One region of the Stenotrophomonas sp. Steno-C15 genome, then DNA from elsewhere that is predicted to be linked to it. Evidence: riboswitches for the same ligand, from Rfam matches in the RefSeq annotation. Region 1 holds a riboswitch; the other holds the start of a gene.
What was found. A riboswitch is a leader RNA that binds a small molecule or an ion and turns the genes downstream of it on or off. The one in region 1 is predicted to bind glycine.
Positions count from the first base shown of each region.

Region 2: it holds a riboswitch for glycine, as region 1 does, so the genes downstream of both, AC06FB_RS08670 (trimeric intracellular cation channel family protein) here and gcvP (aminomethyl-transferring glycine dehydrogenase) in region 1, are expected to answer to the same signal.

Region 1 covers NZ_JBWJPF010000038.1:7,298-21,607, reverse strand. Annotated here, with positions in the region: gene AC06FB_RS18230 (multidrug effflux MFS transporter) at 1-593, opposite strand, end outside; glycine riboswitch at 895-997, shown strand; gene gcvP (aminomethyl-transferring glycine dehydrogenase) at 1,060-3,927, shown strand; gene AC06FB_RS18220 (VOC family protein) at 4,011-4,421, opposite strand; gene AC06FB_RS18215 (amino acid permease) at 4,522-5,892, opposite strand; gene AC06FB_RS18210 (AraC family transcriptional regulator) at 5,975-6,685, opposite strand; gene AC06FB_RS18205 (catalase) at 6,799-8,889, shown strand; gene AC06FB_RS18200 (hypothetical protein) at 8,925-9,347, shown strand; gene AC06FB_RS18195 (hypothetical protein) at 9,448-10,239, opposite strand; gene AC06FB_RS18190 (hypothetical protein) at 10,348-11,139, shown strand; gene AC06FB_RS18185 (methyl-accepting chemotaxis protein) at 11,195-13,321, opposite strand; gene AC06FB_RS18180 (L,D-transpeptidase family protein) at 13,557-14,310, shown strand, end outside.
Region 2 covers NZ_JBWJPF010000008.1:60,943-75,252, forward strand. Annotated here, with positions in the region: gene AC06FB_RS08635 (hypothetical protein) at 1-770, opposite strand, end outside; gene AC06FB_RS08640 (primosomal protein N') at 1,184-3,361, shown strand; gene AC06FB_RS08645 (glutathione S-transferase family protein) at 3,421-4,041, opposite strand; gene AC06FB_RS08650 (NYN domain-containing protein) at 4,148-4,942, opposite strand; gene AC06FB_RS08655 (NAD(P)/FAD-dependent oxidoreductase) at 5,062-6,342, shown strand; gene AC06FB_RS08660 (hypothetical protein) at 6,405-6,815, opposite strand; gene AC06FB_RS08665 (GIY-YIG nuclease family protein) at 6,953-7,228, opposite strand; glycine riboswitch at 7,268-7,357, shown strand; glycine riboswitch at 7,371-7,476, shown strand; gene AC06FB_RS08670 (trimeric intracellular cation channel family protein) at 7,559-8,176, shown strand; gene AC06FB_RS08675 (hypothetical protein) at 8,243-9,289, opposite strand; gene AC06FB_RS08680 (3-deoxy-7-phosphoheptulonate synthase) at 9,402-10,475, opposite strand; gene AC06FB_RS08685 (hypothetical protein) at 10,733-10,993, opposite strand; gene AC06FB_RS08690 (hypothetical protein) at 11,454-11,810, shown strand; gene AC06FB_RS08695 (DNA alkylation repair protein) at 11,870-12,604, opposite strand; gene AC06FB_RS08700 (MarR family winged helix-turn-helix transcriptional regulator) at 12,601-13,101, opposite strand; gene AC06FB_RS08705 (serine hydrolase domain-containing protein) at 13,268-14,310, shown strand, end outside.

The sequences.
Region 1 (14,310 bases):
GGTACCCGCGCCTCCGGCGGATGCGTTTCCGGCAGGAAGCGCGCGGTGGCCACCAGCAGCACCAGCGAGAACACCACGAGGAACCAGAAGATCAGCGGCCAGCCGGCACCGCTGAGCAGAATCCAGCCACCGATGATCGGGGCGATGGCCGGCGCGATGCCGAACAGCATCGAGACCTGGCTCATCAACCGCTGGGCGTCATGGCCGTGGTACAGGTCACGGATCACCGCGCGGCCGACGATCATGCCCACGCCCGCCGACAGGCCCTGCAGCGCGCGGAACGCCAGCAGGGTCGGCAGGTCAGTGGACAGCGCGCAGCCGACCGAGGCCCCGGCAAACACCACCAGGCCGCCGAGAATCACCCGCTTGCGGCCCCAGGCATCGGACAGCGGCCCGTGCGCCAGGCTCATCAGGCCATAGAACAGCAGGTAGACGCTGATGGTCTGCTGGACGGCCACCTCATCCACCGACAGGCGCTGGGCCAGCTGCGGGAAGGCCGGGAAAATGGTGTCGATGGAGAACGGGCCGAACATGGCCAGGCCCGCGAGCAGCAGGGCCATGCGACGGGTGGACGGAGCAACAGCGGCGGTCATGTGAACGGTGTCCGGCAAGGCCATGCGCGGCACGCACGGCGGGCGCCGGTCCCGCTGCAGCAGGGACGGCGCCAGATGAATTCGGGTATCCGCCCATCATAGGCGGGGAATGCGCCCGATGCCATGCAGCACCGCACAAAACGCACGCCCCGGGCCATCGGCCATTCAGGCGCCGGCCCTGCCCGGGCGGCCCCGGCAGCAGGCCATAACCGGCTATAATCGGCGGGCAACACGGTGGGAGAAGCGGAACACCGCTGCCGAAGGCGCAACGCCCGTAATCGCTCAGGCCCGATACCACCCGCAACACAACTCTGGAGAGACCGGTTCGATCCGGCGCCGAAGGGGCACGAAGCTGCGGCCAGCCGCGCTTCCAAACTCTCAGGCAAAAGGACAGAGGGGCGCCCCGCAGCCCGCCATCCGGCGGCTTGTGCCCGTGCGTGTGCCCTTTCCTGACGGATCCTTCGCCATGTCCCAGAACACCCCTTCCCTGCGTGAGCTCGAGCACCACAGTGCGTTCGTCGAGCGCCATATCGGCCCCAACGACGCCGAGATCGCGCAGATGCTCGACGTCGTCGGCCACGCGTCGCTGGATGCGATGACCGATGCCATCGTGCCGGCCAAGATCAAGTCGCCGGCAGCGCTGGCGCTGCCGGAGTCGATCACCGAAGTGGAGGCGCTGGCGAAGATCCGCGCGATCGCCGACAAGAACACCGTGCTGCGCAGCTTCATCGGCCAGGGGTATTACGGCACCCACACGCCGAACGTGATCCTGCGCAACATCCTGGAAAACCCGGCCTGGTACACCGCCTACACCCCGTACCAGGCAGAGATCTCGCAGGGCCGCATGGAAGCGCTGATCAACTTCCAGACCCTGTGCGCCGACCTGACCGGCATGGAGATCGCCAACGCCTCGCTGCTGGACGAAGCCACCGCAGCGGCCGAAGCGATGACCCTGGCCAAGCGTTCGGCCAAGTCGAAGTCGGACACCTTCTTCGTGCATGATGCCGTGCACCCGCAGACCCTGGAGCTGCTGCGCACCCGCGCCGAGCCCATGGGCATCGTGCTGCGCGTCGGCACCCCGGCCGAAGCGCTGGAAGCGGACAGCTTCGGCGTGCTGCTGCAGTACCCGGATACGTTCGGCCAGGTGGCCGACTACCGGGCACTGGTCGAGGCCGTGCATGCACGCGGCGGCCTGGTCGCCGTGGCCACCGATCTGCTGGCGCTGACCCTGCTCGCCGCACCGGGCGAATGGGGCGCGGACATCGTGGTCGGCAACAGCCAGCGTTTCGGCGTGCCGTTCGGCTTCGGTGGCCCGCACGCGGCGTTCATGGCCTGCCGCGATGCCTACAAGCGCTCGATGCCCGGCCGCCTGATCGGCGTCTCGATCGATGCGCAGGGCAACCCGGCCTACCGCCTGACCCTGCAAACCCGCGAGCAGCATATCCGCCGCGAGAAGGCCACCTCCAACATCTGTACCGCACAGGTCCTGCTGGCGGTGATGGCCTCGATGTACGCCGTCTACCACGGTCCGGAAGGCCTGACCCGCATCGCCCGCCGCACGCACCGCCTGGCCGCGATCCTGGCCGCCGCACTGCGCAAGGCCGGCGTGCAGGTTGCTGGCGACTTCTTCGACACCCTGCACGTCACCGGTGTGCGCGCCGATGAGATCCACGCCAAGGCGCGCGCCGCCGGCTACAACCTGCGCGCGATCGACAGCGACTCGGTCGGCATCAGCCTGGACGAGACCGCCACCCGCGCCGATGTGGTTGCGCTGGCCGCCGTCTTCGGTGCCCAAGCCGATGTGGATGCGCTGGATGCCAGCACCGCCGACGCGCTGCCGGCCGGGCTGCTGCGCCAGTCCGCGTTCCTGACCCATCCGGTGTTCAACACGCACCACAGCGAGCACGAACTGCTGCGCTACCTGCGTTCACTGGCCGACAAGGACCTGGCGATGGACCGCACGATGATCCCGCTGGGCTCGTGCACCATGAAGCTCAACGCCACCGCCGAGATGATCCCGGTGACCTGGCCGGAGTTCTCGCAGATCCATCCGCTGGTGCCGGCCGACCAGGCACTGGGCTACAAGGAACTGATCGAGTCGCTGGAAGCGATGCTGGTCGAATGCACCGGCTACGATGCGGTCAGCCTGCAGCCGAACTCGGGTGCACAGGGCGAGTACGCCGGCCTGCTGGCGATCCGCGCCTACCACCGCTCGCGTGGTGAGGAGCATCGCGACATCTGCCTGATTCCGGATTCGGCCCACGGTACCAACCCGGCCTCGGCACAGATGTGCGGCATGAAGGTGGTGGTCACCAAGACCGATGCCAACGGCAACGTCGATGTCGAGGACATCCGCCTCAACGCCGAGAAGTACAGCGACCGCCTGGCCGCGATCATGATGACCTACCCGTCCACGCACGGCGTGTTCGAGGAGGAGGTGGTCGAGATCTGCGAGATCATCCACAAGCACGGCGGCCAGGTGTACACCGACGGTGCCAACATGAACGCCCTGGTCGGCGTGGCCAAGCCGGGCAAGTGGGGTTCGGACGTTTCCCACCTGAACCTGCACAAGACCTTCTGCATCCCGCACGGCGGCGGCGGCCCGGGCGTCGGCCCGTGCGCGGTCAAGGCGCACCTGGCCCCGTTCCTGCCGGGCAAGCTGGGTGACAACGGCCCCGTCGGCATGGTCAGCGCCGCCAGCTTCGGCAGCGCCTCGATCCTGCCGATCAGCTGGATGTACATCGCGATGATGGGCCGCGAAGGCCTGCGCAAGGCGACCCAGGTCGCGCAGCTCAATGCCAACTACATCGCCAAGCGCCTGGCGCCGCACTTCAGGACGCTGTACACCGGCCGCAACGGCCTGGTGGCGCATGAGTGCATCCTCGATGTGCGCCCGCTGGAGAAGAGCAGCGGCATCGGCGCCGAGGACGTGGCCAAGCGCCTGATCGACTTCGGCTTCCACGCGCCGACGCTGAGCTTCCCGGTGGCCGGCACGCTGATGGTCGAGCCCACCGAAAGCGAGTCGCTGCATGAGCTGGACCGCTTCATCGACGCCATGATCCAGATCCGCGAGGAAATCCGTGCGATCGAGGATGGCCGCCTGGACCGCGAGGACAATCCGCTGAAGAACGCGCCGCACACCGCCACCGCGGTGACGGCCAGCGAGTGGACCCACGTCTACCCGCGCGAGCTGGCCGCCTTCCCGCTGCCCAGCCTGAAGCTGCAGAAGTACTGGCCGCCGGTGGCCCGCGTCGACAACGTCTACGGCGACAAGAACGTGATGTGCGCCTGCATCCCGGTCGACGCCTACAAGGACGATGAAGTCGAAGCGTGATTGACGGAACGGCCCGCGCAAGCGGGCCGTTTTCGTTTACGGTAGCGCCGGGCCATGCCCGACGAGCGCAGCGGCTGAACCGATCACGGATCCGGCATCTGCCCCAGGCTCAACTGCCAGGACACACCGAACCGGTCCTGCACCCAGCCGTAGCGATTGCTGAAATCGTAGTCGCCCACCGGCATCAGCCAGTGCCCGCCCTCGCCCAGCACGCGCGCCGCGCGCTCGAACTGTTCGGCGCCACCGCACTCGACGAACAGCGAGATCGACGGACTGAAGGTGAAGTCGTGCACATCCAGGCTGTCGAAGCACAGATAGTTGGTGCCGCCGAGCATGAAGGTCGCCTGCCGCACCTGGCCGGGCACTCCCGCCCCTGCGCCGTCGGGATGGCGTTGCAGGGCAAGCAGCCGGAAATCGGCGAACGCCTCGGCGTACAGGGCCAGGGCCGCCTCGGCCTGGCCGGTGAACATCAGGAACGGACGACTGCGCAGCATGGGGTGCTCCAGTTCAGCGGGCCGATGACGGCCCCGCGAACAGGATGGCACGCGGGATGTATGCCCGCTGTAGAGCCGAGCCCACGCTCGGCTGTACGGATCAGGCCTCGCGCATGCGGCGCGCGATGGCACTGCCGGCCGCGATCGTGGCGGTCAGGGCCACCATCGACAGGAACTGCAGGCGCGTATGCGCCTCGCTCAGCAGCAGGCCGAAGATCAGTGCCAGGATCGCCAGGGCGCAGCAGGTCAGCCACGGGAAACCGGCCATGCGGAACGGCAGGCGCGAGCCGAGGCGGTCCGCACGGCGGCGCAGCACCAGTTGAGAAAGCAGCGACAGCGTCCACACCAGCAGGCAGGTCGAGCCAACGATGTTCAGCAGTACCGGCAGCACCTTGTCCGGGAACAGCAGTTCCATCACCGTCGCGGCAAACCCGAACAGCACGCTGGCCAGAACGGCGATCACCGGCACCTGCCGCGGGTCGGTCCAGCCCAGCACGGCCGGTGCCTCGCGGCGCTGCGCCAGCGAATACATCATCCGCGACGCGCCGTAGAGGTTGGCGTTGAGGGCCGACAGCAGGGCGATCACTGCGATCAGCGTGATGGCCGTGCCCGCCCCCGGAATGCGGGCCGCATCCAGCACCGCGGCGAACGGCGACTTCAGCGCTTCGCTGGTCCACGGCACCACGGCGATGATCACGCTCAGCGAGCCGATGTAGAACACCAGGATGCGCCAGGCCACGGTGCGGATGGCGCGGGCGATGCTGCGCTCGGGATCCTCGGTCTCGGCCGCGGCAACGGCCACGATCTCGGTGCCGCCGAAGGCGAACACCACCACCAGCAGGGCTGCGCCGATACCGGCCAGGCCCTGCGGTGCAAAACCGCCGTGTGCGGTGAAGTTGCTCAGTCCCGGAGAGGACACCTGCGGTAGCCAGCCCATCAGCAGCGCGAAACCGATGGCGATGAACGCCAGGATCGCCACCACCTTGAGAATGGCGAACCAGAACTCGAACTCACCGAAATTCCTGACCCCCAGCAGGTTGATCGCGGTGAAGAACAGCATGAACGCCAGGGCGGCCATCGGCACCGGAATGGCAGGCCAGACCGTGGCCAGCAGGCCCGCCGCTCCCACGGCCTCGGCGGCGATCACGATCACCAGCTGTACCCACCAGAGCCAGCCGACAGTGGCCCCTGCCGTGGCGCCCATGGCGTCGGCGGCATAGACCGAGAACGCGCCGCTGGTCGGCTTGGCCGCCGCCATTTCGCCCAGTGCGTTCATCACGATGATCACCAGTGCGCCGGCCACCAGGTACGACACCAGCACCGCCGGGCCGGCCGCCTGTACGCCCACACCGGACCCCAGGAACAGGCCCGCGCCGATGGCGCTGCCCAACCCCATCATGATCAGCTGGCGTGGCTTGAGCGAATGGCCCAGGCGGGAGGGCGAGGCAGGCGTAACGGGGCTGGCGGGCATCGGCAGGAGTGGGCGGCGGCTACAGGGGCGTCACCTTACCCTGTCCCGCACCTGTGGGGATAGGCACAGTGCAGCAGGCCGCTCAGGCCAGCGCCGGCTCGCCGATGCGGGCGCGGTAGGCGCGCGGCGAGAAACCGGTTTCGGCCTTGAACTTGCGGGTGAACGCGCTCTGGTCACTGAACCCGCAGGCCTGGCCGATGCAGGCGATGCTGTCGTCGCCATGCAGCAGATGCATGGCCATCTGGATCCGCAGCCGCGTCAGCACCTGCTGCGGGGTCATCTGGAACACCTTGCGGAAGCTGCGCTCCAGCTTGGACAGCGAGAACCCGGTGATGTCCAGCAACGTCTGCATGCGCACGTTCTCGGCGTAGTGCGCGTTGAGATGGGCCAGGGCCAGCCGCAGCTGCTCGTACTGGGTGCCCAGGCTGTCCTTCTGGCCCAGGTCGCGCGAGATGCCGATCAGGCCCTCGATGCTGCCGTCGACCACCAGCGGCCGCTTGCAGGTCAGGCACCAGCCCGGCTCGCGGTTGGCGAACAGGTGCAGCTCCATCAGGTTCTCGATCACCTCGCCGGACAGCACGCGTGCGTCCTGGTCGACGTAGTCCGCACTGAGGCCGGTCGGGTAGATCTCGGCCGCGGTACGCCCGATCACGTCCTTGCGCGCGCGCAGGCCCAGCCGCCGCAGCATGGTCTGGTTGACGTGGGTGTAACGGCCCTGGCGGTCCTTTATGAAGAACAGCACGTCCGGGATGGCGTCGAACAGGGCTTCGATGTCGGCAGGCTCGACTCGCATGCGCCAAGCATAGCCGAGGCGCCCTTGTCCGCGCGATCACCTGCGCGGGACCGGGGCTTAACGTCTGGCGCGCGAGGGTAGAGGTTGACTTCCCCGCTACAGGACCTGGACCCATGGCCGCCAGCAAGCCCACCGGCAAGCGCGCACCCGCCCCCTCCCCCGACCATCGCCGTGGCGACGGCGACGAACTGCACCTGCACGCCAGCGGCACGCACCCCCCGATGACCACGGCCCAGGGCATCCCCGTCGCCGACAACCAGAACTCGCTGCGCCAGGGCCCACGAGGCCCCACCCTGCTGGAGGATTTCATCCTCCGCGAGAAGATCACCCACTTCGACCATGAGCGCATCCCGGAGCGCATCGTGCATGCCCGCGGCAGCGCCGCCCACGGCTATTTCGAACTCACTCACTCGCTGGCCAAGTACACCCGTGCACGCATCCTTGGCGAAGTCGGAAAGAAGACTCCGGTGTTCACCCGCTTTTCCACCGTGGCCGGCGGTGCCGGGTCGGTCGACACCCCCCGCGACGTGCGGGGTTTCGCGGTGAAGTTCTACACCCCTGAAGGCAACTGGGACCTGGTGGGCAACAACATCCCGGTGTTCTTCATCCAGGACGCAATGAAGTTTCCCGACCTGGTGCATGCGGTGAAGATGGAACCGGACCGCGCGTTCCCGCAGGCAGCGAGCGCGCACGACACGTTCTGGGACTTCATTTCGTTGATGCCCGAATCGATGCACATGATCATGTGGGCGATGAGCGACCGCGCCATTCCACGCTCGCTGCGCATGATCGAAGGCTTCGGCGTGCACAGCTTCCGCCTGTTGAACGAGGCCGGCGACTCCACCTTCGTCAAATTCCACTGGCGGCCGAAGCTGGGCATCCAGTCCACGGTGTGGGACGAGGCGTTGAAGCTGCAGGCCGCGGACAACGATTTCCATCGGCGCGACCTGTTCGAGGCGATCGAGCGTGGCGACTTCCCCGAATGGGAACTGGCCGTGCAGCTGTTCACGGAAGAGGAGGCCGACGCATTTCCGTTCGATCACCTGGACCCGACCAAGATCATTCCCGAATCGCTGGTGCCGCTGAAGGTGATCGGGCGCATGGTGCTGGATCGCTGGCCGGACAACTTCTTCGCCGAAACCGAGCAGGTGGCCTTCTGCCCGGCCAACGTGCCGCCCGGCATCGACTTCAGCAACGACCCGCTGCTGCAGGGCCGGTTGTTCTCCTACCTGGATACCCAGCTGATCCGCCTGGGCGGGCCCAACTTCCACCAGATCCCGGTGAATGCGCCAAAGTGCCCGTTTGCCAACCACCAGCGCGATGGGCATATGCAGATGCAGGTGCCCAAGGGCCGCGTGGCCTACGACCCCAGTTCGCTGGAGGACGACAGCCCGCGCGAGACACCGGCCGGATTCCGCAGCCATGCCAGCGCGGATGACGGCCGCAAGGGGCGCACGCGTGCCGAGAGCTTCGCCGACCATTACAGCCAGGCACGGATGTTCTTCCGCAGCCTGGAAGCACCCGAGCAGGCCCATCTGGCCTCGGCGCTGGTGTTCGAGCTGTCCAAGGTGGAAACGCTGAAGGTGCGGGTGCGTACCGTCAGCCACCTGCGCAACATCGACGAAACCCTCGCGCAGCGGGTGGCGGAAGGACTGGCGCTGCCCGCCCTGCCCGACCCGGCGCCCACTGCTACGCCGGCACAGGACATGCCCCCCGCACCGGAAGTCCGCGTGATCGGCCGCAACAAACCCACCCTGCAAGGGCGCTGCATCGGCATCCTGTTTGATGAAGGCTCCGATGCCGGTGTCATCAGCAGCCTGCGCAAGGCCGCAGAGAAGGCCGGCGCCGCGGTGAAGCTGGTGGCTCCCAAGGTGGGCGGCGCCACCCTGAGCAACGGCAAGCTGCAAGCGGCCGACGGGCAACTGGCGGGGACTCCATCGGCGGTGTTCGATGCGGTCGCGATCGTGCTCAGCGAGGAGGCCGGCAAGCGGCTGTCCAGCGACAGTGCGGGGCTGGAATTTGCCAGCACCGCGTGGGCACACCTGAAGGCCATCGGCAGCGATGAAGGAGGCCGGGTGCTGCTCAAGGCGGCGCGCGTGGGCAAGGATGCAGGCATCGTCGACGCGGGCGATGCCGGCGCTTTCCTCGCCGTCGCCGCCACCCGCCAGTGGGCCCGCGAACCGAAGCTGCGGCAACTGGCCTGACGGCCTCACCCCCATCGCCTGCAAGGAGACGTGTCATGCCCCGTGGAGACAAATCCGCCTATACCGACAAGCAAAAGCGCCAGGCCGAACACATCGAGGAAAGCGAGCGCGAGCGTGGTGCCAGTGAGAGCACCGCCGAGCGCATCGCGTGGGCCACCGTGAACAAGCAGGATGGCGGAGGCAAGCGCAGTGGCAGTGCCCGCAAGGGCGCCAAGAAGACTGCGAAGAAGGCGGCGAAGAAGGCACCGGCAAAGAAGGCCGCAACGAAGAGCACTGCGGGAAAAGCACCGGCGAAGAAGGCCGCAAAGAAGACTGCCGCGAAGAAAGCGCCCGCGAAGAAGTCCACCGCCAGCACGCGCAGTGCAGCCGCAAAGAAGGCAGCGGCAACCCGGGCGGCAAAGAAGGCGGCACGCTCGACCGCCGCGAAGAAGGCGGCGCGCACCCGCGCAGGCGGTTGAGATGCACCCGGCAGCGCAGCGGGCACACGATGCCTGCGGCCCTGCACGGTGACGTGGCGCACGCCGGGCAGCATCAGCACCCGGCGGCGCCACGGCTCAGTCAATCGGCGGCCCGGCCCTTGGGCGCGGGTGCCGCCACGGCCACCGCCTGCAGCTTGCGCACCGCAGCGATCGGAATCGCTTCGGCCCGTCGCTGCTGCGGCCACCAGACGAACAGGAATGCGCTGCTGGAGCCCAGCAGGCGCGCGGTGCCGGGCAAGGGCGCCGCGTCGCCGTTCAACTGCAGGCGGATCACTTCCCCACGTCCCTCGTTGCGGATCTGCTGCCCCCGCACCTGCACGTAGTTGGCCGCGCCGATGGCCATGAAAGCGGCCACGGCCAGGGTCATCGCCGTCAGCGGCCGCAGACCTACGCCCTCCCAGCTGGTCAGTACCGAGCGCATGAGCACCGCCCGCCATGCCCAGTTGCGTGCGCGCAGTTGCTCGAGCTTGGCCGCATTGCGCATCCGTAGCGTTTCCGGCCAGCTCACCAGCAGCACCAGCAGCACGCCCGCAGCCAGCAGCAGTGCATAGGCCGGGTCACGGATGCCGGCCACCAGGAAATCGCTGGGCTGCAGGTAATCCAGAATCGACAGCTCGAATCCCCGGTAGAACCAGAAGCTGCACCACAGCCCCAGCAGCGACACCAGCAGATAGGCAGTGGTGAACAGCAGTGCCGGCTCACGGCGCATGCGGGACAGCGCCTGCATCACCGCCGAGTCATCATCACCACGGGTCAGCGGCAGCATCGACCAGTCGGTCGCTGCTTCCGGCTCCGGTGGCGCCGCAGCCACCTCGATGCCCTGCACCCGCGGCACATCGCCATAGGTCCCTTCCGGTTCCCTGTTGTCCATGCCCGCTCCCCTTTTCAGCGAGCATCGCCGAAAAAGGTGGCGCGCGGTAGACCACCGGCCTGCGGCATACTCCACGGTGCCGCAGGGCGCAGAGCGGAGGAAAGGGCCATGAAACGATGGACTGGCATGTTGGGGCTGCTGGCGTGGCTGTGCGCCGCGTCACCGGCCGTTTCCGGCAATGCGCGGGCTCCCGCCGCCCCAGCGGACGATGTGGGTACCGCGCAGGCCGTCGCACAGGCTGAAGCGCGTGGCCGGCAGATGTTCGAGCACGACCTGGCGGCCGAGCGCGCAACCGACGCCCTGCTCGAACAGGGCATGCGCGGCGACACCCGGGTAAGGGGCTGGATAACCGAACAGCGCGGCAGCCACTACGAAGTCAGCATGATCGGCGACGGCGCAGTGGTCCTGTATAGGGCCGCCACCGACGCGCAGGGAAGGATGACCGGCGCAACCGAGACTCTGGATGTTCCAGCGGCGCCAACGACCTACCAGGCCGGCGCTGCCGCCGCACGGGCGCTGGCGTTGAACAGCGCCTTCGACGCCTGCGCGCAGACCTACAACAGCGTGGTTCTTCCGGCGCCCGGTACGGCCGCCGATGCGTGGACGGTCTACCTGCTGCCCGCCACCACCGATCCTGCCGTAGTTCCGCTGGGCGGCACGCATCGTCTCGACATCGCCCACGGTCGGATCGTCTCCCGCCGCGCCTTCACCCACAGCTGCATCCAGCTGAAGCGTGCGCCACCCGGTGCGGCGATGTTCATCACCCATCTGCAGGACCCGACACCGACCGAGATCCATGTGTTCTGGAGCCTGTGGGCCCGCTCGCCGCTGTACGTCTCCACGGGTAAGGACGTGATCTGGAAGATCGAGGACGGCCGCATCCGCCGCATGCAGGACTGACCGGCCACCACGCGCGAACACGTGGCGGCCCGTGCCTTCAGGTGGCTGCCGACGGTCAGGCCGCGCGTGCTGCCACCGGGCGGACTGCACCGCTCTGCTCGATATGGAACACCGCGACCGACGCGGTCAGCGCATTGGCCTGCTCTTCCAGCGCGCGGCTGGCGGCAGTGGCTTCTTCCACCAGTGCGGCATTCTGCTGGGTCACCTGATCCATCTGCACCACCACCTGATTGACCTGTTCGATGCCGGCCGCCTGTTCCTTGCTCGCCGCAGCGATGTCACTCATCAGCTGGTTGGTGCGTGCGCTGGCCTGTGCCAAGCGGGCAATGGCCGCTTCCGACTCGACCGTGACCGCCAGACCGCTCTGAACCTTGCCTGCCGCCTCTTCGATGAGTTCCTTGATCTCCTTGGCGGCGATGCCCGCACGCTGCGCCAGCGTGCGCACTTCACTGGCGACCACGGCAAAGCCGCGGCCCTGCTCACCCGCGCGGGCAGCTTCCACCGCAGCGTTCAAGGCCAGGATGTTGGTCTGGAAGGCGATGCCATCGATGACCGTGGAGATTTCCGAGATGCGCGCCGAGGACTGATCGATCTCTCCCATCACAGACGCCATCTGTGCCATTGCCTGTTCGGTGGCCCGCACCGCCGCGCCGGCAGCGTGTGCCTCGCTGTCGGCCTGGCGGGCCAGCTCGGCATTCTGGCGGACGGTCGAGGTGAGTTCTTCCATCGATGCCGCCGCTTCTTCCAGGTTGGCGGCCTGCTGTTCGGTACGGCGGGACAGGTCGCTGTTGCCGGCGGCGAGCTCCTGCGCGGCAGTGTTGATGCTGTCGGCAGCGTCCTGGATGCCGCGCACGATGCCGGTCAGCTGGGCCGTGGTGGTGTTGGCATCGTCGCGCATGCGGGCGAACACACCGTCGTAGTGACCGTCCATGCGCGCAGTGAGGTCGCCCCCGGAGACCGCGCGCAGCACATCGGAGACGTCGGCGATGCTGGCCTGCGAACTGGCCATCATGCCGTTGAGCTGCTCGACCATCGCCCTGAACTGATACTGGAACGCACTGGCATCCCCACGCACGCTGAAATCTCCGGCGCGCGCCGCGCGGACCAGGTCGTCAATCTGGGTGTTGACTGCCAGCAGGCTCTGTTTCACTGCGGCCAGGGTGCGGGTCAGCGTACCCTTCTCGCCGAGATAGTCCGGAAGGTCGCGGCTGAGGTCGCCGATGGCATAGCGCTGCATGACCTCGGCCATCAGCAGTTCCACCTGCACGTGTGATTCCACCAGGCTGTTGGTGGCCTGCACCATGCGCCCGAAATCGCCCGGAAACGCACTGGCGTCCATGCGGTAGCGGATCGCACCCGCCTCGTGCTGCTCGGCCATGTGCATCTGCGCCCCGATGGCGGCCTGCACGCTCTGCCGCACGCTGGCCATCGCCTCACCCAGCCGGGTCAACTCGTCACGGCCGCCGAGGCGGAATTCCTGGTCCAGCTGGCCCTTGGACAGGCGCTCGGCCAGGTTCACCGCGCGTGCCAGCGGACCGGTCAGGCTGCGACCGATCATCACCGAGGCGGCAATGCCGACCAGCAGGGCCACGCCTCCCAGCACCAGCAACTGCAGCAGACTGCGTTCACCCAGGCGGATCGCCTCGGCGGCGGCCTCGCGGCTTTCCTTCTCTTCGAAGTCGACTCCCTCGGACAACGCCTTGTTCCAGCCGTTGGCCGCTTCCTGCACCGGCCCCAGGGTCAGTGCCACGGCAGCGGGGTAGTCGCCCTGCTCCATCAGTTCGCTGGTCTGCTTGTTGAGCGGGCGCGCAAGGGCGCGCTTGGCCGCGATGGTTTCAGCGATGGCCTTGCCCTCTGCATCGCCCGGCAGTGCCTGATAGGCGGACCAATCCGCCTCGTAGCGCTTGACCAGTTCGGCAATGCGCTTCTCGTCGCTGCCGCGGTCTTCGCCCTGGCGGATCAGCATTTCGCGGCGCACTACCATCATCTGGTTGTTGGCATCGAGCATCTGCGACAGCAGGCGTACCTTGGCCACACTGACGTCGACCACCTGCTGCATCGCGCGCTTCTGCACGACACTGGCGGTGGCGCCGGTGGCCACCACGGCCGCGACCAGCAGCAGCAACAGGCCAAAGCCCAGCCCAAGACGCCAGGCAACCCTGACATTCCTCAAGTAATCCATGGGTACATCCAAAACGGGGGGATGCGCCCGTATCGGCCGCGCCACCGGCAATCTTGATCGGCAACAAGCACGGGCGTCGGCAGCCGTTCACCTTGGTGAGGCCCCGCCCCGTACTTCTGCGACAAGGGCCTGAGCCACGCCGGGGCTGCCCTGCTCATGCCGGCATCAGGTTGCTTTCACGGAGGCTGCGCAGCCTCTGCGGGCAGGGTGGAGTTGCCATCTGCCGGAGATCTTCATGCCCGTGTACCGCCCCGCCCTGCTCGCCCTGTCCTTGCTGGTCTCGCCCGCCTTCGCGCAGGTACCGCCGCCGGCCCAGCTGCCGGAGCCCATTGCCGAGAAGGCCGTACCCGATACAGCAGCCCGCTCGCCGCTGCACGCCCAAGTGTTGCTGGATCGCGCCAATTTCTCCCCGGGCGAGATCGACGGTGAAGTCGGCAGCAACCAGCATCGGGCCGTGGCCGGCTTCCAGGCGGCACACGGCCTGACGGTGAGCGGAGAGCTGGACGACAGCACCTGGGAGGCTCTCCAGGCCGAGACGATCGCGCCGCTGGCCAGCTACACGCTGACGGCCGAGGATGTTGCCGGTCCGTTCCAGTCCATTCCCAAGAAACCCGCCGCACAGGCAAAGCTGAAGTCGCTGGGTTACAGCAGCGTCGAGGAAGCGCTCGGTGAACGCTTCCACGCGTCCCCTGCCCTTCTGAAGTTGCTCAACCCCGGCGTCGATCTGGCCAAGGCCGGCAGCCGTATCCAGGTGCCCAACATCGCCCCCGCGACATTGCCGAAGGCGGCGAAGATGGTGGTCGACAAGTCCGATTCCACTCTTCAGTTGCTGGATGCGCAGGGCAAGGTGATCGCACAGGTGCCGGTTTCGTCCGGCAGCCAGCACGATCCGCTGCCGATCGGTGAATGGAAGATTCTCGGCGTCCATCGCGACCCGCCGTTCCACTACAACCCCAAGCTGTTCTGGGATGCGCGCAAAGGCGAGAAGA
Region 2 (14,310 bases), on a different contig from region 1:
GGGCCGGCCTCGGCAACCACCCCCTCCGGCAGCGGCGCATCGCTCACCAGCGACCGACCGCTCCAATGGCGCCAGCCCAGAGCGGCTGCCAGCAGTACTGCCACCGTCAGCAGCAGGATCGCCGGCCCGCGCCAGCGCGGTCGGGCATCGGGGCGCCGGCGCCGGGGGCTGGCAGCGCTCCGTTCATCGCGCTGCGGTGCCCTCCAGCTGGACGTCGGCGCCTGCGGATTGCTGCTGGTGGCAGCTGCCGGCTGCTGCAGCTGCTGCAGGCGCTGCGCCGGCAGGTCGCGGATGCGCTGCTGCACCTGTTCGGCCAGGCCGCGCCAGGCAACGGCATCCGGCTGACCCTGGGCATCACGCGGGCAGGCATCGGCCAGCAGCTGCTGGTAGCCGGCCTCATCACGATCGAGTACCCGCGTGGCGATGTTCTCATCCAGGCTGCCGCCCACCCGCAGCAGCAGGGCCAGCCGTGGCAGCGGTGCCATGCCGCCCAGTGCGGCGAGTGCCGGCGGCCACTGGCCCGGGGCCGGCTCGCGCAGTGCCTGCCGCTGCCCCAGCAGGGTCCAGAAGCGGGTCGGCCACTGTGCCATCGGCAGATCGCTGGCAACGGCCGAGAAGGCGCGCATCACCGCCACCAGGGTCTGCTCGGCCCGGGCCGGGTCGCCGCATTGCAGCTCCGCCACTACCAGGGCACGGCGCTCTACGCCACGCAGAAACGCCGACAGCGCACCGGCCGCGGTCGAGGAAACAGGGGCGGGCACAGCGGTCATCGGTCACTCCAGAGGTCTGCCGGCATGATAGCGGCAGGCCATCGGCGCCCGGCAGGACTTGCGTCCGTGGGCACTTCATGCTGCAGGTTGTGCACAGCACCACGCTGGCGCCCGGCAAAACCGCGACATCTCGCTGAATTCACTCTGTTTCAGCAATGTTTCACACATAACATATTGATTTTAATACATTTTAAAGTATGGCGATTTTTTGACCAACCCAAGGGCGAGGCCGTCGCCATCGGCGTCCTGCGCAGCCGTTGACCGGTAACGCACAGTGTTATCCACAGAACGTGTGGATAAGACTGAATCTCCAATGGACACCGATATTTAGGTGACATTTATGATTCGGCGACGTCCCCCGTGTGGGCCTTCCGGGCGGCATGCGGGTGCACACGGCCCGTTACACTGCCCCGATGCTCGACCCGATTCCGACCCTGCAGGTCGCCCTGCCCGTCCCCCTGCCCCGCCTGTTCGACTATCTGTCGCCGCAGGGCGATGCCCCGGACGTGGCGGTCGGCTGCCGGGTGAAGGTGCCGTTCGGCAACCGCGAACTCATCGGCGTGGTGGCCGGCCACGGCCAGGCCGACGACGGCCAGGGCCTGCGTCAGGCGCTCGCGTGGTGCGACCCCGCGCCCCTGCTGCAGGGCGAACTGTGGCAGAGCCTGCAATGGCTGGCCCGATACACCCACGCGCCGCTGGGCGAAGTGCTGAGCACGGCCCTGCCGGGGCCGCTGCGGCACGGCGAAGCCCTGCCCGACACCCATCATTGGGGCTGGCAGCTGACCGCCGCAGGCCACGCGCAGCGCGGCACGCTGCGCGCAGGCAGCCGCCCGCGGCAGTTGGCGGAACTGCTGGCCGACGCCGTCGTGGACGAGGACGTGCTGGGGGCGCGCATGGAGGACTGGCGCAGCGCGGCGCGCAGTCTCGGCAAGCGCGCACTGGCCGAGCGCGTTGCACTGAGCGTAGCGCCACAGCACGCGCAACCGCTGCCCGGCCCGACCCTCAATCCGGACCAGGCCGAAGCCGTTGCCGCGATCAACGCCGCGGAGGAGTTCCAGCCCTTCCTGCTCGATGGGGTGACCGGCAGCGGCAAGACCGAGGTCTACCTGCAGGCGATCATCCACTGCCTGGCCCAAGGCCGGCAGGCGCTGGTGCTGGTGCCCGAAATCGGACTGACGCCGCAGACCCTGGCGCGTTTCCGCGGCCGCCTGGGCATCGCCGTGCATGCGCTGCATTCGGGATTGAACGACAACGAGCGCGCGCGCGTCTGGGCAGCCGCCTCGCGCGGCGAAGCGCGGGTGATCGTCGGCACCCGCTCGGCGGTGTTCACGCCGCTGCCGCAGGCCGGCCTGCTGATCGTGGACGAGGAACATGACGGCAGCTACAAGCAGCAGGACGGCATCCGCTACCACGCGCGCGATTTCGCCCTGGTGCGTGCCAAGGCGCTGGGGGTTCCGGTGCTGCTGGGCAGCGCGACACCGTCGCTGGAAACCCTGCACAACGCCTATGCCGGTCGTTACCTGCACCTGCGCCTGAAGCAGCGCGCCGGCGACGCGCGGCCGCCACGCGTGCGCATCCTCGATGTGCGCAAGCGTCCCCTGCAGGACGGTCTCTCGGCCGAAGTGCTGGCCGGCATCGGCGAGCACCTGCAGCGCGGCCAGCAGGTGCTGGTGTTCAAGAACCGGCGTGGTTACGCACCGGTACTGCTGTGCCATGACTGCGGCTGGACGGCGCCGTGCCAGCGCTGTGATGCGCCGATGACCGTGCATGGTGGCGGCCGTCGCCTGCAGTGCCATCACTGCGGTGCGCGGCAACCGGCGCCACTGGCCTGCCCCGCCTGCGGCAGCCTGGCCCTGCAGCCACAGGGAATCGGCACCGAGCGGCTGGAGCAGCACCTCACCACCGCTTTCGCCGAGTACCCGGTGGTGCGCATCGACCGCGGCACCACCGCCCGCCGCGATGCGCTGGAACAGCAGCTGGCCAAGCTGGGGGACCAGGCCGGCATCCTGGTCGGCACGCAGATCCTGGCCAAGGGCCACGATCTGCCCAGACTCACGCTGGTGGTGGTGGTCGGCATCGACGAGGGCCTGTTCTCGGCCGATTTCCGCGCCAGCGAGAAACTCGCGCAGCAGCTGATCCAGGTCGCCGGCCGCGCCGGGCGCGCCCGCGATCCGGGCGAGGTGTGGCTGCAGACCCACCATCCGGGTCATCCCCTGCTGGAGACGCTGGTCAACGGCGGCTACCACCCGTTCGCGCAGGCCGAACTGAACCAGCGGCAGGCCGCCGGCTTCCCGCCATTCGCGCATCTGGCACTGATGCGTGCCGAAGCGCAGCAGGTGGAGCACGCCAACGCGTTCCTGCTGGCTGCACGGCGACTGCTGGGCGAACAGGCGCTGGTGGAAGCGTACGGACCGATGCCGGCACCGATGCCGCGCCGGGCCGGCTACCAGCGCACGCAGCTGCTGCTGTCATCGGCACAGCGCCCGCCTCTGCACGGCGTGCTGGCGCAGCTGGTACCGCAGCTGTATGCCTTGCCGGAAGCCCGCAAGGTGCGCTGGTCGCTGGATGTGGATCCGACGGATCTGTATTGAATGCAAGCGGAATCCGCCGGGCATGGCCCGGCGCTACCGTTACCGCGCGCGATTCCCGCTTACGTCAGCGGTGACATCACGCCGCGCTGGTAAGCGGGTCGCTCACGCAGCCGGGCGTACCACTCGGCCAGGTGGGGCAGGTCCGGACGCTGGATCGGCAGTTCATACCAGGCGTACACCAGTGAACCCAACGGGATGTCGCCCATCGCGAATGTCGCGCCCGACAGCCACGGCTGCGTGGCCAGCGTCGCGTCGGCCATCGCCAGGTAATCGGCGGCGCGGACGATGGCAGCATTGATCCGCGATTCGTCGCGGTCTGCCGGCGCGGTGCGCATGATGCCCCAGATCAGATCGCTGTACAGCGGCGCCATCCGCGAAGTGCTCCAGTCCATCCATTTCTCGGCCTGTGCACGTTCCATCGGATCCTCGGCGTACAGAGTCCCCAGCGCGTAGCGCGCGCTCAGGTAGCGCACGATGGCGTTGGACTCCCACAGCGGCAGGCCCTGGTCCTCGATCACCGGCACCAGGCTGTTGGGGTTCATCGCCAGGTATTCCGGCGTCTGTGTGCCACCGTGGCTGCCGCCCACTTCGATGGACTCGTAGGGCAGGCCGATCTCTTCGGCACACCACAGCACCTTGCGGACGTTGCTGGAATTGCGACGGCCCCAGATCTTCAACATGCGGGTATTCCTTGCGGGCAATGCGAGCGGCAACGATACGCCTGATCGGTGTACATGTGGGCGTGCGGAATGATGCGCGGGGGCGTCGGCCGGGCATGGCCCGGCGCTACCGGTTCTTCTTCGGCAGCGCGCGCACGTAGGACGACTTGCCATCCTTCTTCAGTTCGAACAGACCGATCGCCGCCAGCAGATCACTCAGCTTTCCATAGCCATAGTTGCGCGAATCGAACGAGGCCTGGTTGGCGATCTGGCTGCCCACCGGCCCCAGGTGCGACCAGCCGTCTTCGCCTTCCGCTGCGGACACGGCGCGGCGCAGCATCTTCACCAGACGTGTATCGCTGCGCATTTCCGCGCCGCTCTTGCGCGGGCGCACTTCCTCGCCGCTGCCCGTTTCACCGGTGGCCGGCTCGATGGCACCCGGCTCTGCCGTGCCCTGTTCCACTTCCGGCACGCTGGCATGGGCCTGGCCCAGTGCTTCCAGATAGGTGAATTTGGAACAGGCATTGACGAAGGGTTCCGGCGTCTTCTTTTCGCCGAAGCCATACACCTTCACCCCGTCGGTCAACAGACGCATCACCATTGGAGTGAAATCAGCATCGCTGGAGACGATGGCGAAGCCGTCGAGGTTGCGCGCGTACAGCAGGTCCATCGCATCGATCACCATGGCCATGTCCGAGGCGTTCTTGCCCTTGCTGTAGGCGAACTGCTGGATGGGCCGGATCGCGTACTCGTGCAGCACCGCCTCCCAGCCTTTCAGCCGTGGGCTCTTCCAGTTGCCGTAGGCACGGCGGACATTGGCCACGCCGTAGCGGGCCACCTCCGCCAGCACTTCGTCGATCTTCGATGCGGGCGCGTTGTCGGCGTCGATCAACAGGGCGATGCGCTTTTCCGGTTCGCTCATGGGCCTCTCGCTGGCGGTTGCCTGAATCCGAGTATCGCCGATCCGCGCGCACGCTGACGTGACAGGCCGCCGCCGTGCGAAGATGCCGGACGGTTCCCCATGCCCCCTGGAGTGAGTCGATGAGTCGTGAGCGCGTTCCCCACCTGGTCGTTGTCGGCGGCGGTTTTGCCGGCCTCTGGGCCACCCGTGCGCTGGCACGCGAACGCATCCGCATCACCCTGGTCGACCGCCGCAACCATCACCTTTTCCAGCCGCTGCTGTACCAGGTCGCGACCGCAGGCCTGTCAGCGCCGGACATCGCCGCACCGCTGCGCCACATCCTCGGCCACCAGCGCAACGTGGAAGTGCGGCTCGGTGAGGTCGTGGCCATCGACAGGCAGCTCCGCCAGGTGCGGCTGGCCGACGGCAGCACGCTGGACTACGACAGCCTGCTGCTGGCTACCGGCGCCACTCACGCCTACTTCGGCAACGACCAGTGGGCCGATGATGCGCCCGGCCTGAAAACCCTCGACGATGCCATTGCCCTGCGCCGCAAGCTGCTGCTGGCGTTCGAGCGCGCCGAAGCCGAACCGGACCCGGCCAGGAAGGCGGCGTGGCTCAGCTTTGCCGTCGTCGGCGGCGGCCCGACCGGCGTCGAACTGGCGGGCACCCTGGCCGAGATTGCACGCCATACGCTGCGCAATGAATTCCGCCACATCGATCCGGCCAGCGCCAAGGTGCGCCTGGTGGAAGCCGGTCCACGCGTGCTGTCCTCGTTCCCGGAAGTGCTCTCGCTGAAGGCGCGCCGGCAGCTGGAAAAGCTGGGTGTGGAAGTGCTGACCGGAACGCCGGTGAGCAACATCGACAGCCAGGGCTTCACGCTGGGTGACCAGTTCGTGCCGGCGCGCACCGTGGTGTGGGCGGCCGGCGTGGCCGCCTCGCCGCTGGCGCGCACGCTGGACGTGCCACTGGACCGTGCCGGGCGCGTGCAGGTGCAGCCGGACCTGACCCTGCCCGGGCATCCGGAACTGTTCGTGGCCGGCGATTTGGCCTCGGTGAACCAGGCCAACGGCAAGCCCGTGCCCGGCGTAGCGCCCGCCGCCAAGCAGATGGGCAAGTACGTGGCCGAGGTCATCCGTGCACGCCTGCACGGCAGGCCGGAGCCCGGGCCCTTCAAGTACGCGGACTACGGCAACCTGGCCACCATCGGCCGCATGGCCGCCATCGTGCACCTGGGGCGCCTGCAGCTGTCGGGCGTGCTGGCCTGGTGGTTCTGGCTGGCCGCGCACGTGTTCTTCCTGATCGGCTTCCGCAACCGCATCGTGGTGCTGCTGAACTGGGCGGTGGCGTACTGGAGCTACCAGCGCAGCGCACGCATCATCTTCGGCGACGACCAGGATGACCGCCGGCCGAAACGGTAGCGCAGGTCTGCAACGGGGTCGGATCCCTTTCCTGTGGGGATCTGACCCCACATGGTGTGAACCTACTGCTGCATCAGGCCCATTTCGTCAGCACTCACCTGCATATACATGAACGCAGCGGCCTCGTCGGACATTGACTGCCCCGGCGGAAAGCTGTCGAGCCACGCGGTGATACGCGCATGACGGTCTTTCAATGCATCGCCCATCGCTTGCTTCTCCGCGTCAGTGGCACGTTCCTGCATCTCGCTGCGCAGCAGGTCATCGCCGATGCCCCATTTTTCGGCGAGCGGAATCAGATCGACCAGTTCGGCCGGCACCAGATCGCGGCGTAAACGGGGCGTATTCGGCGCGGTCAGGCCACGCTGCGAGGCCAGCTCGGCGGCGGTACCGATCTGCCCGTGCTGAAGCGGCGACGGCGGTGCCGGTGTCTGCGTGCAGGCCTGCAGGGCCAAGCAGAGGGTCAACAGCAGCATCCAACGGACCTTCATCGGATCGATCCCTGTGTCGATGGTCGCAGCGATAATCGCATGGTCAGAGTTCCTGTCGTCGCATGTTGTGAATGTCCTGAACCTAGTGATGGCGGAGGGCCGGAGCCGAGCACGGCCCGTCTCTAAAGAACTCCCTCGGTCGGCGCCTGCAACCACGCCAGCTTGCGCTCGCGCGGCAGCCGTTTGAGCTGCCACTCGGCGCGCGAAGCCGCGGAGCGGTCCGGGTACTCACGCACGGCCAGGATGCGCAGCGGCGGGCGGGCCCGGGTGTAGCGCGCCCCCGTACCGGCGCGATGGGCGGCGAAACGCGCGTCCACGTCGGTGCTGATGCCAGCGTAGTAGCTGCCATCGTGGCATTCGAGCAGGTACAGGAACCACGGGCGGTGGGATGGGGACATGCCGGGATTATGCCGTGCTGCACCGCAGCGGATATACTGCCCGCGAATGCAGGAGAGAGGCGCCGCGCTGGCGCCCGCCGAAGGCGCAGGCTCCCATGATCGCTCAGGCCGGTGGGCTGGAATCCCACCAACCATGCATTCGACTCGCCGAGCTGGAGAGAGGTCACCGGGCATGCCCGGCACGATCCGCCGAAGGGGCACGCGGCCTACGCCGCTGAACTCTCAGGCAAAAGGACAGCGGGAGCGGCACCGGTCATCGTCATCCCGTCATTGCGCAGGCAATGGCGGCGTCCGCGCATGGCCGGCCCTACCGCGTCCGGAGCCTGTTCCATGTTGCTGTCCATCATCTACCTGATCGCCATTTCCGCCGAAGCCATGACCGGCGCACTGTCCGCGGGACGCCGCCGCATGGATCTGTTCGGCGTGGTCATGATCGCCTGCGTTACCGCGCTCGGCGGTGGTTCACTGCGCGACATCCTGCTTGGCCACTATCCGCTGGGCTGGGTCAAACATCCCGAGTACCTCGGCTTCACCGTGTGCGCGGCGCTGATCGCCACCTGGGTCGCACGCTGGATGCACCACTTCCGCCGCACCTTCCTGGTGCTCGACGGCCTGGGCCTGATCGCCTTCACCCTGATCGGTTGCTCGATCGCACGCGAGGCCGGTCATGCCACGCCGATCGTGCTGATCGCCGGCATGCTGACCGGCGCGTTCGGCGGCGTGCTGCGCGACATTCTGTGCAACGAAGTGCCGCTGATTTTCCAGAAGGAACTGTACGCGATCATCGCGCTGCTGACCGGCGCCGCCTATCTGCTGCTGCTGCACTGGAACGTGTCCGATGCCACGGCCATCCTGTGCTGCCTGGCGGGCGGCTTCGCCCTGCGCCTGCTGGCCATCCACTACCGCTGGGAAATGCCGAAGTTCGTGTATCACGACGAAGTGCATTGAACGATGGCGTGTTCGCCGGGCATGGCCCGGCGCTACAGAAGAGCGGTATCCACGCATAGCGTGGATCTAGAGCCTGAACTTCATAGGGCTGCCCCCCGCGCGTATCCGCTCTGGATAGTCATCCGACGGATACAGTTGGGGTTCGCATCCCCAACCGCTGTCGGAATCGTGGGCTTCCAGCAACGCAGGATCGATCCATTCGCACAAGTAGTCGCTATCAGATCGTCTTTCGAAGCCTGGACAGTTCACTTTGCCCTCCACTTCAATGGAGTTGTGGGTGCTGCCGAGGTAGCTAGCGCTCAGGTGCCCCGCCACTTGGGTGTAAGTCCCCGTCTCGAGGAAAGTCTGAACAGTCAGATCGCCACCTACGGCCAAAATCCCATCATTTAGTGAGCACGCGTGGAGATGCTCACACATAAGATCGTCGCGTACGAAGACCCAACCACCACAGTCAAGATTGCGGGCGCTGAGACTGCCCAGGACGATCACACACCGGGTCTCGCCCAGATCATTGAGCGCCAGCGTGCCTTCTACGCTCAGATCTCCGTCGACGATCACGCAATCCGTTTCCCAGTCTGAGCGCCAGTCGCCAACGAGGGACGCCGCAGGCACCACCTTGTACGAAGAGGGGGACTCACGATCATCGCTCGGTTGGTCGGCAGAGGCCGCGATCATCGCCCTGGCCTTCAACGTCGTACGCAGAAGTGCCTGGTCTCCTTCGTTGCGGTAAAGCTCGATTCTTTCATCAAGCTCCGCCAGCAGACTTGCCGTCGTCGCGGGAGACGAGGGTTCAAACCAGTCCTCGATGACGGAGATCGCATCATCGGCAATCGGGCCGCCCTTCAAGCGAACGAGGGCCGCTGCGGCCTCTCCGGAAACTGATCGGCATTCTGGCCCCAGCGGGCTGTCGTCGGGGAAAACGTACATCGGCGGGGTCCAGCCAGGCGAGGCCCCGATCTTCGGCCCAAGCCGCAAGCAGGTTCCATGCAATTCTTCCGGAATCGTGCCGTGGCCTGCCCCTATCCACGCATGGCGTGGATCTACCGCGTCAACCGCATCGTGAATGGTCGGGGTTCGCACCACCCCGGCGATGGACCTGGCGCTGTCGCTCATGCGCAGCGCCAGGCGCATCGCCGGTGCGGACGGGCCGGTCTCCAACTCCGACCGGCCCTGATCGCGGCCGCACCCCCGCAGGCGCAGGCCGCCATCCACACACATGCCGCGCTCAGGCGGCTTCTGACACCGTCACTTCGCGACGGGCGCGCACGGCCGCAGCCAGTCGCTCCAGCACCGTCACCGTGGTGTCCCAGTCGATGCAGCCATCGGTGATGCTCTGCCCGTAGACCAGCGGCTGGCCTTCCACCAGTTCCTGCCGGCCTCCCACCAGGTGGCTCTCGATCATCACGCCCACGATGCGCTGTTCGCCGTCCTCCAGCTGAACGGCGATGTCTTCGATCACCTTCGGCTGGTTTTCCGGGTTTTTCAGGCTGTTGGCATGGCTGGCATCGATCATCAGCCGCGTCGGCAGCCTGGCCTTGGCCAGTGCCTGGCAGGCGTCGGCCACGCTGGGCGCGTCGTAGTTCGGCTGCTTGCCGCCGCGCAGGATCACATGGCAATCCGGGTTGCCGGTGGTCGAAACGATGGCGGTGCCGCCCTGCTTGGTCACCGACAGGAAGTGATGCGGGTTGGAGGCCGCGCCGACCGCATCGGCCGCGATCTTGACGTTGCCATCGGTGCCGTTCTTGAAGCCCACCGGGCACGACAGGCCGGAGGCCAGTTCGCGGTGCACCTGGCTTTCGGTGGTGCGTGCGCCGATCGCGCCCCATGCCACCAGGTCGGCGATGTACTGCGGCGAGATCACGTCGAGGAATTCAACGCCGGCCGGCAGGCCCAGCTTGTTGATGTCGCGCAGCAGGCCGCGGGCAATGCGCAGGCCCTTGTCGATCCGGAAGCTGCCATCCAGGTCCGGGTCATTGATCAGGCCCTTCCAGCCCACCGTGGTGCGCGGCTTCTCGAAGTACACGCGCATGACGATCTCGAGCTCGCCGGCCAGCGCGTCGCGCAGCGGCTTCAAGCGCTGTGCGTACTCGATGGCCGCATTCGGATCGTGGATCGAACACGGGCCGACCACGACCGCCAGGCGATCATCGCGGCCATGCAGGATCTGGTGCAGGGCCGCGCGCGAAGCACTGACGGTGTCGGAGGCTTCATCGTCACACGGCAGCATCGCCAGCAGCTGGGCAGGCGGTGTGAGCGGTTCGATGGTGCGGATGCGCAGGTCGTCGGTATGGGGGGGCATGGGGGAGGTCTCCGGTACGTAGGGGGTCCCCAGCGAGGCGGCATGAAAAAAGCCGCCAGGTTCGCTGGCGGCTTTCGGGAATGCGTCTGAAGCTTTCTTCAGGGTGAGCGCAGTCCTTCCTCCGCCAGTGGCTTCGGAAAGTAATACCAGTAAAAGCGGGTAGCGGCTGCGTTCATGGGGTGTATTGATAGCACAGCTTCTGCGCAGCACAAAATGTTTCATCCGCAACTGGGGAAGCGGTTCAGCAGCACGGCGATCTAGCGACTGCCATGCACTTCCACGTCCAGCAGCAGGCCCTCGTGGATATCGGCCCAGCGCTCCAGCACCTGATCCAGCTCCCGCCTCGCCTCCTCCAGCTGCTCGGGGTTGAGCAGGGACCGCGCCGTGTAGAGATCGGAGACCAGCCGCCGCAGGGTCGATTCCGGTATCGCCACCGAGGGCCCGTCCACATCCGGCAACTGCAACGCCGGGGTGTCGCCGGGAGGGCCGAACAGCGTGACCTGGAGCGTGCTCTGCATGATCGACTTCCCTGTGGGTAGACGTGGGCAATGCACTGTTTACCGCGTTCGGATGACCGGCGCATGTGCCGGTGTACGGATCGATCGTGTCGCGACTGGACCGATGGTGCCACCGCGTTGAGATCTTCCTTCCAGGCTTCCCACCCTTCGGCCCGGAAGGGGCGTGCAGGCGATCGATGCGCGGTTATACGGGCAATGGCATATGCGATACATGTGCTCAAGATGGTTTGCCACCGGAAAAGGGTGGCCGGGTCGGCAAAGCCCGAGGAGATGTTGTTTACGCTTGTCAGCCGGCGTCGCCGTGGGCGGCGCCGGCTGGCAATCCGTCCGCGTTCCATGGCGGGCGGTGCGTGGGGGCGCTTGCGCCCGCCGGTATCAGCATCTCCCGGTCTTTGCCGCCACGTACCGTCCGCCACCTCTTCCGGTGGCGGTGTCGTCTGTCCTGTACGGAGCACACGCCATGAACACACCACACGTTCCCTTCCCCGGTGCCCACCCCGATCCGGCCAATGCCGATCAGGCGCCGTTCGATCCCAACGGTCTGGTCGCCCACCTGCAACGCATCGGCAGCGGTGCGGCTGCCGATGGCCAACCCTGGCCCGAGCGCCATCCAGCGAACGGCCGACGCATGATGCTGGCCGATGCCGATGGCGCACTGGCCGGCCTGCGCATCGTGCAGGAGGTGCTGCTGGCCGCCGAACGCTGCCGCCAGAATGCCGCGCCCGAACATCACGTGAGCGACCGGGTGATGGAAGGGTTGATGCTGGCATCCCTGGGGCTGGCCACGCATGCGGCCGAACGCCTGCAGCCCCACTAGCCGCGTCCGCGCAATGTGACCGGGCCCGATGGCCCGGTCATGGGCCGGCACCCGCCGGATCACAGTGAACGCAGTGCGCGCCTGCGGATGTAGGCGTTGGCAGGGCTGTCGCGCTCGCGTTGCCAGCGTGTGCACAGGTCACGCAGCCACTGCGGCTGGGTCTTCCCGGCATCGTTGAGCCAGTTGCCGACGGAATCCTGCACATAGCGTTCGGGATCATCAGCCAGTGCCTCCAGCAGCGAATGCGCGTGTTCGGGATGCTGCTTGAAAAGAGCGATGTGCGCCGCCCAGACGCCACGGGGACGCAGTGCTTCACAGGCAAACCGGCGCAGATGGGCGGACGGTTCCTGCGTCCACGGCTGCAGGTATTCAAGCGCCAGCAGTGGCCCGGCAACGATGTCGGTGCGCAGCGCCAGCCACGCCCATTCGCGCACGCCGAAATGCGGATCATCTGCCAACGGGCGCATCTTCTCCAGCTTCACCGGCAGAGAGGCGGTGGCATCGCCACCGATCAGGTAGCAGGCCCAGCCGCGCACGGTGTCGGATGCATGCGACTGCCATTGTGCAGGATCACCCTGCCTGGCCTCACGCAACAGCGTTGCCGCCAGAACCATGCGCTGGGTAATGCCTTTGCTGGCGGCATCGCGCATGCATTGAATGGCAGTCTCCGGCAGCACCGCAACGGTCTGCAGCAACACCGCGAAATCCACGGCCAGACATTCCGCCAGATGCGTGCTGGCGGCTGTCCCGGTATCCAGTTGATGCTTTCGCGCCGGGCTGATCGCTGCGCTCACTGCAGGTCCTTCCGTCCGCCGCCGGTGTGCTGCCACACCTTGGCCAGCAGCTGTGAGAGCTGCACCTGCTCGGCAGTGTCCAGGCCGTTGAACAGGCCCGCGATCCACTGCGTGTGCTGATTGAAGAGGTCTTCGGCCAGGCGCTTGCCCTGCGCGGTCAGCACGATCTGCAGGCGACGACCATCGTCCGCATCGCTGCGCCGCTGCAGCAGACCTTCGCGCTGCAGGCCATCGAGCAGGCCGCTGATGGTGGCGCGGGTGACGCCGGCGCGCTCGGCCAGCGCATGCGGCGACAGTGTGCCGCCGGCACCGTGCAGCAGGAACAGCACGATGAAGCGGCCCTCACTGAGCCCGTGCGGTGCCAGCCGGCTGGCGCAGTCGCGATCGATCGCCGAGGACAGCGACAGCAGCTGGAAGCACAGATGCAGCAGGGCGACATTGGCGTGGCCACGTCGCCGGGCCTCGTCCACAAGGGCGCCATGTTTTGCCTCAAGCACAGTGATTTCCAATATGTTTAGGCGCCTAATCATATTCATGACGGGATGGAACGCAACACCTACGGGGCCTGCCGCCGGGCCCGGCCGGGCGCACTCCTCGCGCAGGGGGCTGCAAGCAGCCGAAGCTGCGGTAGCATCGCGCCACGTCCCGCCAGGAGTTCCACGCATGCGCCGTGCCGTCCTGCTGTTGCTGACGCTGTTCCCCGCCGCCGTAATGGCCGCTCCCCCTCCCGTGCCCTCCCCGGCCCGGATCGATGCCGAAGCCAAGCGCCTGATGCAGGTCGCCCACGCCCGCGGGATGGCAGTGGCCGTCGTCGACGGTGGCAAGGTCGTGCACGTCGCCGCCTATGGCGAGCGCAACGCTGCCGGCGAACCGCTGCAGACCGACACGGTGATGTATGCGGCATCGCTGACCAAGATGGCCTTCGGCCACCTGATCGCGCAGCTTGCACAGGACAAGGTGATCGATCTGGATGCCAGCATCGCCAGCGCGCTGGACAGACCGCTACCGGACTATCCGGCCGAGGCGAAGAAGTACGCCGATTACACCGTGCTGGCCGGCGACGAACGTTGGCGCCGGCTGACCCCGCGCCTGCTGCTCAACCATGCCAGCGGCTTTGCCAACTTTGCATTCCTGGAGCCGGACGGAAAACTGAAATTCCACTTCGATCCGGGCAGCCGCTATGGCTATTCCGGCGAAGGCCTGATCCTGCTGCAGTTCGTGCTGGAGCGCGGGCTGGGCCAGGACGTGGGTACGCTCATGCAGCAGCGCGTATTCGACCGCTTCGGCATGCCCCGCACCAGCATGATGTGGCGCGAGGATTTCGCCACGAATCTGGCCGACGGCTGGACCGCCGAAGGCACGGCGGAGCCGCACGATGAACGCAGCCGCGTGCGTGCCGCCGGTTCGATGGACACGACCATCGCCGACATGGGCAATTTCGCGGCCGGCTATGTCAGTGGCCAGGGGCTGTCGGCATCGATGCGCCGGGAACTGGTGCGGCCGCAGCTGCCGATCACCACCGCCAGCCAGTTCCCGACGCTGCAGCCGGAACTGCCGGTGGCGCAGCGGCGCAGAAACCTGGCTGCGGGACTGGGCGTGGTGACATTCACCGGTCCACAGGGCGCAGGCTTCTACAAGGGCGGACATGACGATGCGGTGGGCAACACGCTGGTGTGCGTCGAACAAGGCCAACGCTGCGTGGTGAT